3 regions of the Rhodoferax ferrireducens T118 genome follow, and region 1 is predicted to be linked to each of the others. Evidence: predicted binding sites of a transcription regulator. Region 1 holds the regulator's gene; each other region holds the start of a gene.
What was found. Region 1 encodes NrdR, which represses ribonucleotide reductase genes. Its sites were predicted from a motif close to CACNANATNTNGTG; they were not measured.
Positions count from the first base shown of each region.

Region 2: the regulator NrdR is predicted to act here: its motif matches at 1,262-1,275, upstream of RFER_RS16945 (ribonucleoside-diphosphate reductase subunit alpha).
Region 3: the regulator NrdR is predicted to act here: its motif matches at 3,082-3,095, upstream of RFER_RS01830 (ribonucleoside triphosphate reductase).

Region 1 covers NC_007908.1:2,925,106-2,929,926, reverse strand. Annotated here, with positions in the region: gene RFER_RS13450 (pilus assembly protein) at 1-283, opposite strand, end outside; gene RFER_RS13445 (pilus assembly PilX family protein) at 289-915, opposite strand; gene RFER_RS13440 (PilW family protein) at 912-1,937, opposite strand; gene pilV (type IV pilus modification protein PilV) at 1,937-2,554, opposite strand; gene nrdR (transcriptional regulator NrdR) at 2,706-3,155, opposite strand; gene glyA (serine hydroxymethyltransferase) at 3,281-4,525, opposite strand; ZMP/ZTP riboswitch at 4,571-4,702, opposite strand; gene RFER_RS13420 (lytic transglycosylase domain-containing protein) at 4,749-4,821, opposite strand, start outside.
Region 2 covers NC_007908.1:3,711,911-3,716,731, reverse strand. Annotated here, with positions in the region: gene RFER_RS16945 (ribonucleoside-diphosphate reductase subunit alpha) at 1-1,107, opposite strand, end outside; gene ampD (1,6-anhydro-N-acetylmuramyl-L-alanine amidase AmpD) at 1,344-1,955, opposite strand; gene RFER_RS16935 (sigma-54-dependent transcriptional regulator) at 1,942-3,393, opposite strand; gene RFER_RS16930 (sensor histidine kinase) at 3,372-4,821, opposite strand, start outside.
Region 3 covers NC_007908.1:372,803-377,623, reverse strand. Annotated here, with positions in the region: gene RFER_RS01845 (branched-chain amino acid ABC transporter substrate-binding protein) at 1-24, opposite strand, end outside; gene RFER_RS01840 (anaerobic ribonucleoside-triphosphate reductase activating protein) at 104-889, opposite strand; gene nrdD (anaerobic ribonucleoside-triphosphate reductase) at 834-1,037, opposite strand; gene RFER_RS01830 (ribonucleoside triphosphate reductase) at 1,039-3,066, opposite strand; gene glnE (bifunctional [glutamate--ammonia ligase]-adenylyl-L-tyrosine phosphorylase/[glutamate--ammonia-ligase] adenylyltransferase) at 3,220-4,821, opposite strand, start outside.

The DNA of each region.
Region 1 (4,821 bases):
AATAGCCGACGTACTCCTTGGTCGAATCGAAGTCGTCGCGATAAGTCTGCCCTACGGTCGGAAATTCCACCGAAAGCGCCAGCGTCAAGTTGCCTTTGGTCTTGGCGCCGTTCATGTAAAGCGGCTCGGCCGGCAGCACCACCAAGGGCGGCAGGGTGATGGTTTGACTGATCACAACCCCGACCGTGATGGCCGAGAAGGCTGCCAGCAGGGCCAGCCGGACGCCCCACTTTTTTTTCGATGACTTGCTGGATGGGCTTGAAAACAAAATTCGGAAATTCATGACGATCACTCTTTTCTAAATATCATTTGCACCACGGCCTGGGTTTCCTTGCGTGGCCCGAAGCCCATGGCCGTCACACGGAACAGAGTTTTTTGCGCGCTGGCACTGCGGCCAGGCGTCTTGTCGGGCAGTACTTCGATGATGTACCGCGGGGCTATTTCTGGACGAATCCCACTTGTTCCGGTGGCAAAGGTTCGGCCAGTGAAGTCACCAAATTTCACGGTTTTGGCGCTGCTGCTCTCGTCGGTGAAATCCACGGAATACCAGATCGGCTTTTGACCATCGGCCGCGGGCAAACACAAGCCCAGCGAGGCACCGGTGCCGCAACCGTCCATAAAACCAAGCTCGCTGCTGGCTGAAAATGAGGCCACACGCTGGGTGGTCGATGTGTTGGGGCCGCGGATATCGAATTCCGCGTCAATCAGTGCGGCTTCTGCCGCCTGAAAAGCGATTTGCGTGTCGCGGTCAAACCGGGTCGCGCGCTCGGACAGCAACACCATCTGGCTCGCGCCGATACCCAGCACCGTGACCACGATGAGCAGTATCAGCGTGGTGATGAGGGAAAATCCGCGCTGCTTGCTGCGCACACGTACTGTCGCGCTGCGAAAGAATGCTAGAGGTGGGTACTTCATCGGAGCGTCAGGTCGTTGCGTAAATGCACGGTAAAAGTACTTTGCAGCCGCAGGCGGCGGTCCGCCGCCACCGACAGACTGGAGCCTGTGTCATCGGGGCTGGCATACTTTGGGCCCAGCGGCGTGAAAGGGTCTGCATACGCCTGCTCAGCCGAGCCCACAGGCCCCCGTAGCACCAGGCCGACGCGCACCGCCCGCACCCGGCGCCAGTTCTCGCGTGTGGCTGCGGTGTTGCCGGCGACAGTCAACTGGTCGGCGCGCAGCCAGCGATCCGCGACGGTGTCTTGTGTGGCGGCAGCGCTGGCCGCGGTCAAGGGGGTGACGCCGTCGGTGCCAAACAGCACCTGAAAAGACTCAACCCCCTCAATCATGGGTTGGGATGCGACCCAGGCACCGGTCGCAAAATTGTAGTAAGAGCACGAGAGGGACGGTTCGCCATTGGTGCCTCGTGTGACATGGAAAATACTGCTTGCACGATCGTTGAGATCCCCGTTCGTTAAGCCGGCCTCCCCAAGTCCCATGCAATTGATCATGGTGTTGTCGGGCTTGGTGGCATCGGTTGGCGAGTTCACGCCTTGGTAGCGCACCACCAGAACGTCGCTGCCGTTCTTGCAGGAAGTGTCATTGACCGTGCATGCGCCAGGTCTGTTGCCGTTAGTGATCTTGGTGCTGGTACTCAGGACCAGGTCGTCAGGATCTTTGTAAATCGCGTTGTTCCAGCCATAAATATCGGGCTCTGGATCATTGCCAAGAAGTTTGGCTGTTGAGCGCAGGGAAACACTGCCAGCCCCCAGGTCCTGATAACCCGTTTGAATAATGACGCGTGCCAGCAGGTCAGCGGCAAAACGCTCCCGGTCCCGCAGCTGGGTGGTGGTGTCGACGCTGCGGTAGCCTTGCTGGCCCAGCAAAAGAGCCGTTGCGGCAATGACCACGACCAGCAGACCCAGACCGAGGGCGACCAGTAACTCAACCAGCGTCAAGCCGCGCTGCTTGCGGCCTGTAGTGGGAAGGCGGCGTGGCATCATTCGGAGCTTCCTGCGGTCAGTGGCACAACGACGACCGGTATGCCGGTACTTCCGGCAAATTCAAGCGTTCCGGCTGTATTTTTTCTTGTCCAACTCATTTTCAGAACGGCAATATCTCCGTCGTCTGTGCAGTCCCACTGGGGTTTTCCTGCGCTGTCAAAAGGCGTCTGGTCAAAACAGACCTTGACCCTGGGGGTGGGGAGTGTGGCCTGGACGCGTCCCTGCCAGTCCGCAACATCCCAGGTTGCGGCGTCTTTGACGGTTGGGCACCCGTCTAAGAAGCAGTTAACGGTTGGGGTTGGGATGGTGTCGTTGATGTTCAGGGTTGCATCAAAAATATAGGGATTCTCAGCGGAATCAGCCTTGATGGCGACTGTATGGTTGCCCCGCATCTTCTCGGCAAGTTCACGGGCAAAAGTAGTGGCTGCCGCTTGATTGCGGGCTTCCTTGTTGGATTGCATGGCTGTTGCCTGCATGCCGACCGCGCCCAGCATGCCCACGCTCAGAATAATGATGGCAACCAGCACCTCAACAATGGAAAAACCGCCCTGCGCTCGATTGGGTGCAGGGCGGCGAATGGGTGTTGCACAAGGACAGGTGGTTTGGGTATCCATGCCCAAAGTGTAAAAAGCTTTGGTTTGAACTTCAATGTGCGTGCATGCCGCATGTCAGGCAACTTCAACCGGCTGTCGGTTTTGTCGGGTGCCTGGTGCCAGTTGGGCCAGTCTCCCTCCTTTCACCAGGAATCACGTTGGCTGTTTGCGCCTACCGCCGCACTTCATCCACCAGCGTCTTGAACTCGTCAATATCCTCAAAGCTGCGGTACACGCTGGCAAAGCGCACATAGGCCACTTTGTCGAGCTTCTTGAGCTCGCGCATCACGAGTTCGCCCAGGCGGGCTGAGGGCAACTCGCGCACCCCTTGCATGAGAAGCTTTTCTTCAATGCGCTCCACGGCGCCATCCACCTGCTCGGTGCTCACGGGGCGCTTGCGTAGCGCCAGTGTCATGGAGGCGAGTAGTTTGGCACGCTCGTATTCAATGCGCCGGCCATCTTTTTTGACAATGGCCGGAAAGGCAACGTCGGGACGCTCATAAGTGGTAAAGCGTTTTTGACACGAGGCGCATTGGCGCCGGCGCCGAATGGAGTCCCCATCTTCAGAAATCCGGGTTTCCACCACCTGGGTTTCCGAGTGACTGCAGAAGGGGCATTTCATACTTGGTCAGTCGAGGAAGAGACAAGTTCACTGCGTGTAACTGCGGTCTGTCCCGCAATCTGGACATCCATGAAGTGTTGGGGACAGAGCTTGTTCACTGTGTGTAACTGCGGTCTGTCCCGCAATTATCCATAAACAGGGAAGCGTTTGGTTAGTGCGTTGACCTTGGCGCGTACTGCATCAATATTGGCGCTATCCCTCGGATTATCTAGTACATCTGCTATCAAATTTGCAGTAATGCGGGCTTCTTCGTCCTTGAAGCCGCGGGTCGTCATGGCCGGGGTACCGATGCGCACGCCGCTGGTGACCATGGGTTTTTCAGGGTCATTGGGGATGGCATTTTTGTTGATGGTCATGTGGGCGCTGCCCAGTACCGCTTCAGCTTCTTTGCCAGTGATGCTTTTGGAGCGCAGATCGACCAGCATGACGTGGCTTTCAGTGCGGCCACTCACAATGCGCAGGCCGCGCGACACCAGCGTTTCAGCCACGACGCGGGCGTTGGTCAACACTTGTTGCTGATAGACCTTGAACTCGGGCTGTAGCGCTTCTTTGAACGCCACCGCCTTGGCCGCAATCACATGCATCAGCGGGCCACCTTGCAGGCCGGGGAAGATGGCGCTGTTGATGGCTTTCTCGTGCTGCGCTTTCATCAAAATGATGCCGCCTCGCGGGCCGCGCAGGCTTTTGTGGGTGGTGCTGGTCACCACGTCAGCGTGTGGCACGGGGTTGGGGTAGATGCCGGCGGCAATCAGGCCGGCGTAGTGCGCCATGTCCACCATAAAGATGGCGCCCACGTCTTTGGCGACCTTGGCAAAGCGAGCAAAGTCGATGCGCAGGCTGTAGGCGGAGGCACCGGCGATGATCAGTTTGGGTTTGGACTCATGGGCTTTTCGCTCCATGGCGTCGTAGTCAATCTCTTCCTTGTCGTTCAGGCCGTAGCTGACGACGTTGAACCACTTGCCACTCATGTTCAGTGCCATGCCGTGCGTCAGGTGGCCGCCTTCAGCCAGGCTCATGCCCATGATGGTATCGCCGGGTTTCAAAAAGGCCAGAAACACCGCCTCGTTGGCGGACGCGCCGCAATGGGGTTGCACGTTGGCGGCATCGGCGCCAAAGATTTGCTTGACGCGGTCAATGGCCAGTTGCTCGGCAATGTCCACAAACTCGCAACCGCCGTAGTAGCGTTTGCCGGGGTAGCCTTCAGCATACTTATTAGTCAGTTGCGTGCCCTGCGCGGCCATGACGGCGGGTGAGGCGTAGTTTTCGCTGGCGATCAGCTCGATGTGCTGTTCCTGGCGGGCGTTTTCCGCTGCAATAGCGGCAAAAATTTCGGGGTCGGTTTGTTCGATGAGGATGTTACGGTTGTACATGGCAGTCCTTGAAGACGACGGGCCTGGGGGTCATGCATTTGATCCCAGGGCTGCCCAGGCGAACGGCTAAACACAGTTGCCACATTGGCAATGCGGCACGCTCCCCCGTGGTGTTCCCACTTCAGCGTCTCACGCCCTTGCCGGGTTGAGAGCCTATCGCCAGTCGCGTGCCACCCGAGTTTAACTGACGTGACGCATCATCTGGTCAAGCCAGCCACGTGTATCAGGAATTGAACACAGCGGCCACTGTCTCGTTCTCAGCCGCGCGCGGTGCTGGTGCAGGCGCGACCTGGGGT
Region 2 (4,821 bases), 790 kb from region 1:
GGCGTTTTCTTTGATGGACTCATAAATACCGTCCAGATCGTCAGGCACGGTGGTCAGATAGCAGCTCGACAACTGCGAGCGCAAGGTGCCACTGTTGAACAGTGTGGGTGTGCTGGACATGAAATCGAAAGAAGACAGGACTTCGTAGAACTCGATGGCGCGCGCTTCGCGGTCGATCTCGCCCAGCGACAGACCCATGGCCACGCGCATGAAAAAAGCCTGTGGCAATTCAATGCGTGCCTTGCCCACGTGCAAAAAATAGCGGTCGTACAGGGTTTGCAGCCCCAGGTAATCAAACTTCAGATCGCGTTCGGCCTTCAGCGCGGCTCCCAGTCGTTGCAGGTCAAACTGCTGCAGCCGTTCGTCGAGCAATTCGTGGTCAATTCCCTTTTTGATAAATTGGGGAAAGTAATCGACATAGGCTTGTGCCATGTCGGCCTGCACCACATCCCGGCCCAGGACTTCGTTGGCGATAGTGTGAAACAACAAACGGGCGGTGGCATAGGTGTAATCGGGGTCCTTCTCGATCAGCGTGCGTGCAGCCAGGATGGAGGCCTTGTACACCTCCTCCATCGGGACGCCGTCGTACAGGTTGCGCATCGTCTCTGCCAGGATCGGCTCAGGCTTGATGTCGGCACCCAAGCCGGCGCAGGCCGACTCGATGATGCCTTTTAGGCGCGCCAGGTCAAGCACGATGCGCCCACCCTTGTCCACGACATGCAACAGGGGTGCTGTGGCTGCTGTGGCGATCAATTGTTGGGCCCGCTCCTGCGTGCGCTTTTCCCGATACAGAACATAGGCACGAGCCACTTCATGATGACCACCACGCATCAAGCCCAGCTCCACCTGGTCCTGCACATCCTCGATGTGAAACGTGCCCCCGGCCGGACGCGAGCGCATCAGGGCGTGGATCACACCCTGCGTCAAGCCGTCGACCGATTCACGCACGCTGGCCGAGGCGGCACCTTGTGTGCCATGCACCGCCAGAAAAGCCTTCATCATGGCAACGGCGATCTTGTTGGGCTCAAAAGGCACCACCGCGCCGTTACGGCGGATGATCTGGTACTGGCTCAGTGAATGGGCCGCGGTGTCGTCGATGCCGTCCATACGGTGCACGGCAGGAACATCGGAGTGGCGGGCGGGTGATGGGTTTGAAACAGTCTGCATTTTGTCCTCGTCTGTCACTGTGTTTTAGGTGGGGGCGGTGCCTCAGTGGGCAGAACCTGATCCCGAGATATAGGTTTGCTTCGGTTTTGCAGAACACTATATATAGGGGTAACGTCATCATAAACCACTACCGGTAGTGGTCATGTGAAAAGACCCTACTTAATTGAGGACAATAATCAGCAAAGACTTTTCAGTAAAACACTGGCTGGGAAAAATTTGGAGGACAAGCCCAACGCCTGCTGCAGCAGGGCCCAGTCGAAGCCACTTCCCGGGTCGGTTTTCCGTCCTGGTGCGATATGTTCGTGTCCGGCAACCTGTGTGATGGGGTAGCGTTGGAGAATGGCCGCGCACAGGCTCACCAGTGTTTCGTATTGACGTTCATCGAAGGGGGCGTCGTCAACCCCCTCCAGCTCGATGCCAATGGCGTTGTTATTGCAATCGCTGCGTCCCCGGTAACTCGACACGCCCGCATGCCAGGCGCGCTGGTCGCAACTGACAAACTGCTGCAGTTCACCCTGGCGACGGATGTAAAAGTGGGACGACACCTGCATGCCCTCGATCCGTTTGAAGTAGGGATGTGCGTTCCAGTCCAGCTGGTTGGTAAACAGGCGCTGTACCTCGTCACCGCCATACTGGCCAGGGGGCAGACTGATGCAATGCAGCACGATCAGGTCAATCTCGGCCTGACTCGGCCGGGGGCCGTAATTGGGTGAGGTCAGTCGACCCGCAAATTGGTACCAACCCTCGCGCCAAAGCGGCGAATCGTCCTGTGCCTTAAAGGGACTCATCGGACAATTCGCCGCTGTGCGGGGTAACAATATTCAATCTGGCAATGCGATAACCCATTTGGCGCTGGCTCAAACCGAGCCGGGCCGCTGCGGCGGTGCGATTGAAGCCGGTTTCACGCAGAGCCTGAATCAGGATGTCGCGTTCCTGAGTGTCGAGATGGCTTTGCAAGTCGCTGGGGATGGTGGTTTGATCATCGTCCAGCGGTGTCGGGCCGCTATCCAGAAAAGAGGCGTCCTGGGTCAGCGGCTGCCGAGCGGTGAGTTCAAGCTGGAGTTCATCGCCGTCACTCAAGGCGACGGCGCGCTGCAACAGATTCTCCAGCTCGCGCACGTTGCCGGGCAGCGGGTCTTGGGAGAGCTGTTCAAGTCCCGCTTTGGAGAGTGTCGGCACCGGAATGCCCGCCTCAAACGCGATCCGGCGCAGCAAGGTCTGGCACAGCGCAGGCAAGTCTTCCCGGCGTTCGCGCAATGGTGCAATCTCAATTTCAATGACATCCAGACGGTAATACAAATCCTGCCGAAAGCGGCCCGCCAACACTTCCAGACTCAGGTCTTTGTGCGTGGCGCTGATGATGCGGACATCGACCGGTTCTTCCTGGGACGACCCGATCGGGCGGATACAACGCTCCTGGATGGCCCGCAGCAACTTTGACTGCATCGACAGGGGCAGGTCGCCAATTTCATCGAGAAACAAGGTGCCACCGCTTGCGGCCTGGAAGAAGCCAACGCGGTCCTGGGTTGATCCTGTGTAGGCGCCTTTCTTTGAGCCAAAAAATTCGGCTTCGAGCAGACTCTCGGGAATCGCGCTGCAGTTCACCGCGACCCAGGCGCTGCCGGTGCGGTGACTGTTGGCATGAATGGCACGCGCCACCAGTTCCTTGCCGGTGCCGGACTCGCCATGCACCAACACGGGTGCCATGCTGCGTGCCACCTTGACGATGCGCTCCTTGACCCGCCTCATGCTGTCTGATTCCCCCACCAGCCGCTGCAACACGGCATCGCTGCTCTCAGGGAGTGGCGAGCCGGCGCGACCGACCGCGGTTGGCCGCGGAGCCGGGTCTTGCACGGCAGAGGCGATGACGGATCGAAACTGCTTGAGATCAACCGGCTTGGTCAGATAGTCAAACGCGCCCGTCTTGAGTGACTCGACGGCATTTTCTGCCGAGCCATAGGCTGTGATGACGACGCATCGCTCCGGGCGCTGTTGCGCCCGCAGTTGCTGGATCAGTTCCAGGCCCAGACCATCAGGCAGGCGCATGTCGGTAATCACAACGTCAAAGCGGCGCTCGCCCAGATGCTGCAAGGCCTCAGCCAGGTTGCCGGCTGTTTCCACCCTGTAACCCTCGCGCAACAGTGTCAACTCGTACAGCGTGCGCAAGTCGGGCTCGTCATCGACGACCAGAATCCGGGCATTGCTCAGCGTTGTGTTTGATGCCATGGTGTGTCCGGTGTGTGCTTGTGGGTCATCTGGGCGCTGCTCGTTGCGGACCGAGTCCGCAAGGTCACCAGGAACTCATTGCCATCAACAGGCTTGCCAGTCATGGTTCGCCGGGTCCGGTCGTAGGCAATAGTGGCACCATGCCCCTCGCACAACTCCCGGCAAATATAAAGGCCCAGGCCGCTGGAGCGGCTTTCTGACGAAAAAAATGGTTCAAACAGATGGCGCTCCACCGATTGATCCATGGGCTGGCCGTCGCTCCACACACTCAGAGTGCAATGCTCAAGGGTCGTCGGTCTGACCGATACCTGAATCGCGTTAAGTTGGTGACTTGCGTAGCGCCGTGCATTGTCAAGCAGGTTGACCAGAATCCGGCGCAGATGCTCGGACTCAAACTTCACCTCGATCAAGCCGGGGGGCAGTTGGACGCTGAGCAGGTGCTCGCTGGCTGTCTGGTTTTGCCAGTCACGACAAATTCTTTCGACCGATTCCTTCAAGTCCAGTGCCGGCGTTGAGTTGACACTTTCAAGCTGCTGCACGCGGGAGACATTGAGAATGTCTTCCACAATTTTCTCCAGCCGTTTGGCGTTCTGCTGCACCATCCGGGTGAGCTGTTTGTGTTTGGGGTCGATCAGGTCTTCGTCGAGCAGCGCATTGGCCTGGGTGATGGCTGCCAGCGGGTTGCGAATTTCGTGCGCCACCGCAGTGGACATGCGGCCCATACTGGCCAGTTTTTCGGTTCGTATCCGCGCCTGCATCTCGCGCTGATCCTGGACGAACATGACACACAGCCGCTCGTCATCCCCTGCCTGCGTGGCCGTTAGCTGGGTGCGTACCTGTATATGCCTTGGACCTTGACCGGCCGGATGAATGGTGACATCGGCCTGCTGGGCGGCATGCCCGGAAAAACTGCGCTGCATCAAATCAACCAGGCACTGCCATTCAATCATCGCGTTGAGATTAAAAGACCTATCCCCCGGCTTGTGCCCAAACCCCAGCAGCTGGCGGGCTGCCGGGTTGGCGGCACGCACGATGCCGCGCCGATCGACCACCAGGATGCCTTCGGTCAAAGATTCAATCACCAGCTCGTTGACCCGTCTCTGTACCCGCGCGGCCAACTGGCTGCGTTGCGCCCGCAGCTCAACATTGACCAGACGGGTCGCAATCTGGCTGGCCAGAAACGAAATGACAAAACAGCCTGCACCCGTCAGCGCCGCCTGCAAAAAATGGGCGGCCATCTCCCCGGGTGCTTGAATGGACATCCAACTGGCATAGCCAAACAACAACAAGGTCACGCCCGCCGCCGTGCCCATGGCCACCAGCAGCGAGCCCAGAATGGAGGCCATCAGAATCGGCAGGGCGAACAGGGGCGCGTAGTTGATGCTGCTGCCCTGCACCCATTGCAGGGCGGTAAAAGCCAGCAGATCA
Region 3 (4,821 bases), 2.2 Mb from region 1:
GGGATAAGAGATGGCAAGTTTCATGGTTATTGATCCGGCTTTCAAATAAGGACAAAAGTGATCAGGGTTTACCCTGATTGCCTAATGTTACTACTTGATGCCGTCAGACTTGGCGCAAGGTAAAGCTGTCAAACAGGGCCGCCACCTGGGCCAGCAGCTCAGCGCCGGGGTAACCCAGGGTGGACCCGGCATTGAGTCGGGCATCGCCACAGCCGGTCGCGCGAAATACCTGCAGCACATAGTGGCGCACGCCCATGGCCTGCAAGGTTTTCGCCAGCGCCAGGATGTCGGCTTCGGTGTGCAGCGCGGGATGCACCGTGGTGCGAAATTCGTGCGCGATGCCGCTGGCCAGCACGAGCTGTGCGCTAGCGCGGGCCTGGCGAGCGCTGTCAGCGATGCCGGTGATGGCGTCGTAGCCCGGCCATGATGACTTGACATCCAGGCCGACCCAATCCACCAACTCCAGCACCTCGGCCAAACGCCGCGGGTACATGCCGGCGCTATGCAGGCCAACGCCAAAACCGAGTGAGCGCACCGCACGCATGGCATCAAGCAGACCGGGGTCCATGGTCGGCTCGCCACCGCTGAAGACGACGGCATCAATCAGCCCGACACGCCGCTTCAATAAGGCAAGCACGGCGCTCCATGACACCAGGCTGCTGCCGGTGCGTGGCTGCAGATGCGGGTTGTGGCAGTAGCCGCAGCGCCACGGGCAACCTTGGACAAATACCACGGCGGCGAGTTTGCCGGGATAGTCGGTAGCGCTGAACGGTGTGATGCCGCCTACTTTGAGGGTGAGCGCTGGCGCGCCGGCCGCCAACGCATCGACCCGATCAGGCGTCGGGCTGACTCGGGCTGCAGCAGCGCTCGTCAAAGTAAGTGCGCTCATGGAACTCGCCTTTTTTGCCGGTGTTGAAGGACGACATGGGGCGGTGGTAGCCCATCACGCGGGTCCACACCTCGCAGCGCTGGCGTTCGTCGTCGCGCAGTACGACAGCTTGGGGGGTCAGCAATTGTTGTTCGCTTAGATCGGTCATGTCAGTCTCCTTGGGTATTGGTTTCGAGTTGTTTGCGCGAAATGAGGTCGGCGTCGCATTTGGGGCAAAAGTCATGCCGTCCGCCCAGGTAGCCATGTTTCGGGCAGATCGAAAAGGTGGGCGTCACGGTGATGTAGGGCAGGTGAAAACGCGACAGCGAACGCTTGACCAGTTGGCGGCAGGCCTCGGCGCTGCTCAGGGGCTCGGTCATGTACAGGTGCAAGACGGTGCCGCCGGTGTACTTGCGCTGCAGATCGTCCTGCAGTTCCAGCGCCTCAAACGGATCGTCGGTAAAGCCCACCGGCAGTTGGCTGGAGTTGGTGTAGTAGGGCATGTCCTTGGTGCCCGCCTGCAGGATGTCCGGGAACTGTTTGGCGTCTTCCTTGGCAAAGCGGTAGGTCGTGCCTTCGGCCGGTGTCGCCTCCAGGTTGTACATGTGGCCGGTCTGGTCCTGGAATTCGAGCATGCGGGCGCGCACATGGTCGAGCAGGCGCACCGCAAAAGCGTGACCCCACTCGCCGCTGATGTCGTACTTGTCCTGCGTGAAGTTGCGGATCATCTCGTTGATACCGTTCACCCCCAGCGTGGAGAAGTGGTTGCGCAGCGTGCCCAGGTAGCGCTTGGTGTAGGGGAACAGGCCGTTGTCCATGTGGCGCTGGATCACCTTGCGCTTGATCTCCAGGCTGTCGCGGCCGAGTTCCAGCAGGGCGTCAAGCGCCGCCAGCATGGCCGCTTCGTCGCCGCGGTGCAGATACCCCAAGCGCGCGCAGTTGATCGTGACCACGCCGAGCGAGCCGGTCTGCTCGGCCGAGCCGAACAGGCCGTTGCCGCGCTTGAGCAGCTCGCGCAGGTCCAGCTGCAGGCGACAGCACATGGAGCGGATCATGTTGGGCTTGAGTTCCGAATTGATGAAATTCTGGAAGTAGGGCAAACCGTATTTGGCGGTCATTTCGAACAGCAGCTCCGCATTGGTGCTGTACCAGTCAAAGTCTTCGGTGATGTTGTAGGTCGGAATCGGGAAGGTAAACACCCTCCCCTTGGCATCCCCGGCCATCATGATTTCAATGTAGGCACGGTTGATCATGTCCATCTCAGGCTGCAGTTCACCGTAGCTGAACGCCATCTCCTTTCCCGCAATCACGGGAATTTGCTCGCGCAAGTCTTGCGGACAGACCCAGTCAAAGGTCAGGTTGGTAAAAGGCGTTTGCGTGCCCCAGCGCGAGGGCACATTGAGGTTGTAGATCAGCTCTTGCAGGCTCTGGCGGACCTCGTCGTAGCTCAGTTTGTCCTGCCGGACGTAAGGTGCCATGTAGGTGTCGAAGGAACTGAAGGCTTGCGCCCCGGCCCACTCATTTTGCAGCGTGCCCAGGAAGTTGACGATCTGTCCGACCGCGCTCGACAGGTGCTTCGGGGGCCCCGATTCGACCTTGCCCGGCACGCCATTCAGGCCTTCATGCAGCAGCGTGCGCAGCGACCAGCCCGCACAATAACCGGCGAGCATGTCCAGGTCGTGAATGTGGATCGCCGCACTGCGGTGCGCGGCGCCGACTTCGGGCGGGTAGACGTGATTGAGCCAGTAATTGGCAATGACCTTGCCCGAGACGTTGAGGATCAGTCCACCGAGCGAGTAGCCCTGGTTGGCATTGGCGTTGACGCGCCAGTCCAACTGCTGCAGGTACTCGTTCATGCTCGACTCGACATCAACCAGGGTTTTGCGATCGCTGCGCAATTTGTGGTGCTGCTCGCGATAAACGATGTAGGCGCGCAGCGTCTTGGGGTAACCGGCGTCAAACAGGGCAGATTCGACCGCGTCCTGAATCTGCTCAATGTGCGGGGTGACTTGACCGTGTACCTTGATTTTTGGAAGCACCAGGTAGTGGGTCAGTCGCTGCGCCTCGGTATCGTCAAACTCACCGCTGACCTGGGCGGCGCGTGCCAGGGCGTGGGCTATTTTGGCGCCGTCAAACGGCTTGATGCCACCGTCGCGTTTGATGATGTGGCTGAAAACGGGTGGCTTTGTTGCGCTCATCTTGTTCCCTTTGAACACTATAGGTAGTGTGGAACAGGATATTAACCACTAAATGTAGCGTTTGGATAGATTTGACCCTGTCAAGAGAATCTTTCTGTCTGCGGTTGATCCAAATCAGCAAATGGGCAAACCCGGACCCAGCCAGGCCGGGACTCAAGGGAGCGCGGCGCCGAACACCGCGTGCCACAGCGCCAGCACCGCATCGCGCTCGGCCTGCAGTTGCGGCAGACGAACCTGGTAGGGCTCATCATTCAAGCGTGCGCGGTGCTGCACCTGGCGCAGGGTACGGTAGGCGCTGGCCGCCGCATGGCCGACACCGACGGGCAACAGGCCCATCACTTCCGCGCGCTCAAGCAGGGCAATGTTGCCCAAGTTGTCAAGCAACTCGGGTAGCTGCGCCGACTGCGACAACACCAGATACTGCATGACGAATTCCGCATCGATCATGCCGCCGGGGCTGTACTTGACGTCAAAATACCCCTCTTTGCCAGCATGGGCGTCGCGCAGCCGCTCCCGCATCGCCTTGATTTCTGTTTTCAGGCCCTCTGCCTGGCGCGGCGCGGAGATGACCGATTTGCGAATGACATCAAAACGCTGGCGCAGCGTGTCGTCGCCCAGCACAAACCGGGCCCGCGTCATGGCCTGGTGCTCCCAGGTCCAGGCAGTGTTAGAGCCACGCTGCTGCTGGTAGTTGGCGTAGGCGTCAAAGCTGGTGATCAAGAGCCCGGCGTTGCCGTTGGGGCGCAACGCGGTGTCTATCTCGTACAGGTCGCCCTCGCCGGTTTTAACCGTCAGCCAGTTGATCAATTTGCGCACCAGGCTGGCATAGACTTCCGGAGCGCGCTCATCATCGTCGTCAAAGACGAACACAAGGTCCAGATCGCTGCCATAGCCAAGTTCCTTGCCGCCGAGCTTGCCGTAGGCGATGATGGCAAATTGTGGTGTTTCCCGGTGCCTGTTTTTCAGGCGACTCCAGCACCAGCGGGTGGTCACGCGCAGGACCGCCTCAGCGAGTGAACTCAAGTCATCAGCGACCGCCTCGACCGTCAACTTGCCTTCCACATCACGCGCCAGGGTACGAAACACCTCGGCGTGATGCGCGCGGCGCAGCAAATTGAGCAGGGTTTCGTCATCGTCTTCGCCGGTGCCCGCCAGCGCGGCACGTCGGTGATCGAGTTCATGCTCGAAATCGCTGGCAGAGAAGCGCTCATCCAGGAAGTCGGCGCTGGCCAACTCATCGATCACACCCGGGTGCAGCAGCAAATAGCGCGCCGGCCAGCGCGCCGCATCGAGCAGGCGCAGCAAGCGCTCGTGCACGTTGGGTCGCTCCAGCAACAGGGCCAGGTAGCTTTCACGCCGTAACAGCGGCTCCATCCAGTCCACCAGGCGTACGGCAGCGGCTTCGGTTGCTCGGCCTTCGCGCACCCACTGGGCGGTGCGCGCAATGAGACGCAGCAGCCGGGTGCGCGATTCTTCTTTCAAAGCCAGCACCCGCGGGTGCTCGCGCCAGTTGGCCACCCGCTGGCGGAACTGATCAGCCAGTTGTTCAAGCACTTCGTCAAAGCCGGGTGCGGCGGCCGACTTGGCGCCATTGCCCCCGTTGCAGCCCTTGCAGCTCTGATCCGCCCCGCCGCCGAGCAGTTTGTCAAATTCTTCGGCCACCACTTCGCGGTGCGCGTCGAGCTGGTGCAAGAGCTGGCACGCGGTGGCAAAACCCAGGGTGCTGGCGATCCAGGTCAGATCCTGGTCCTGCGT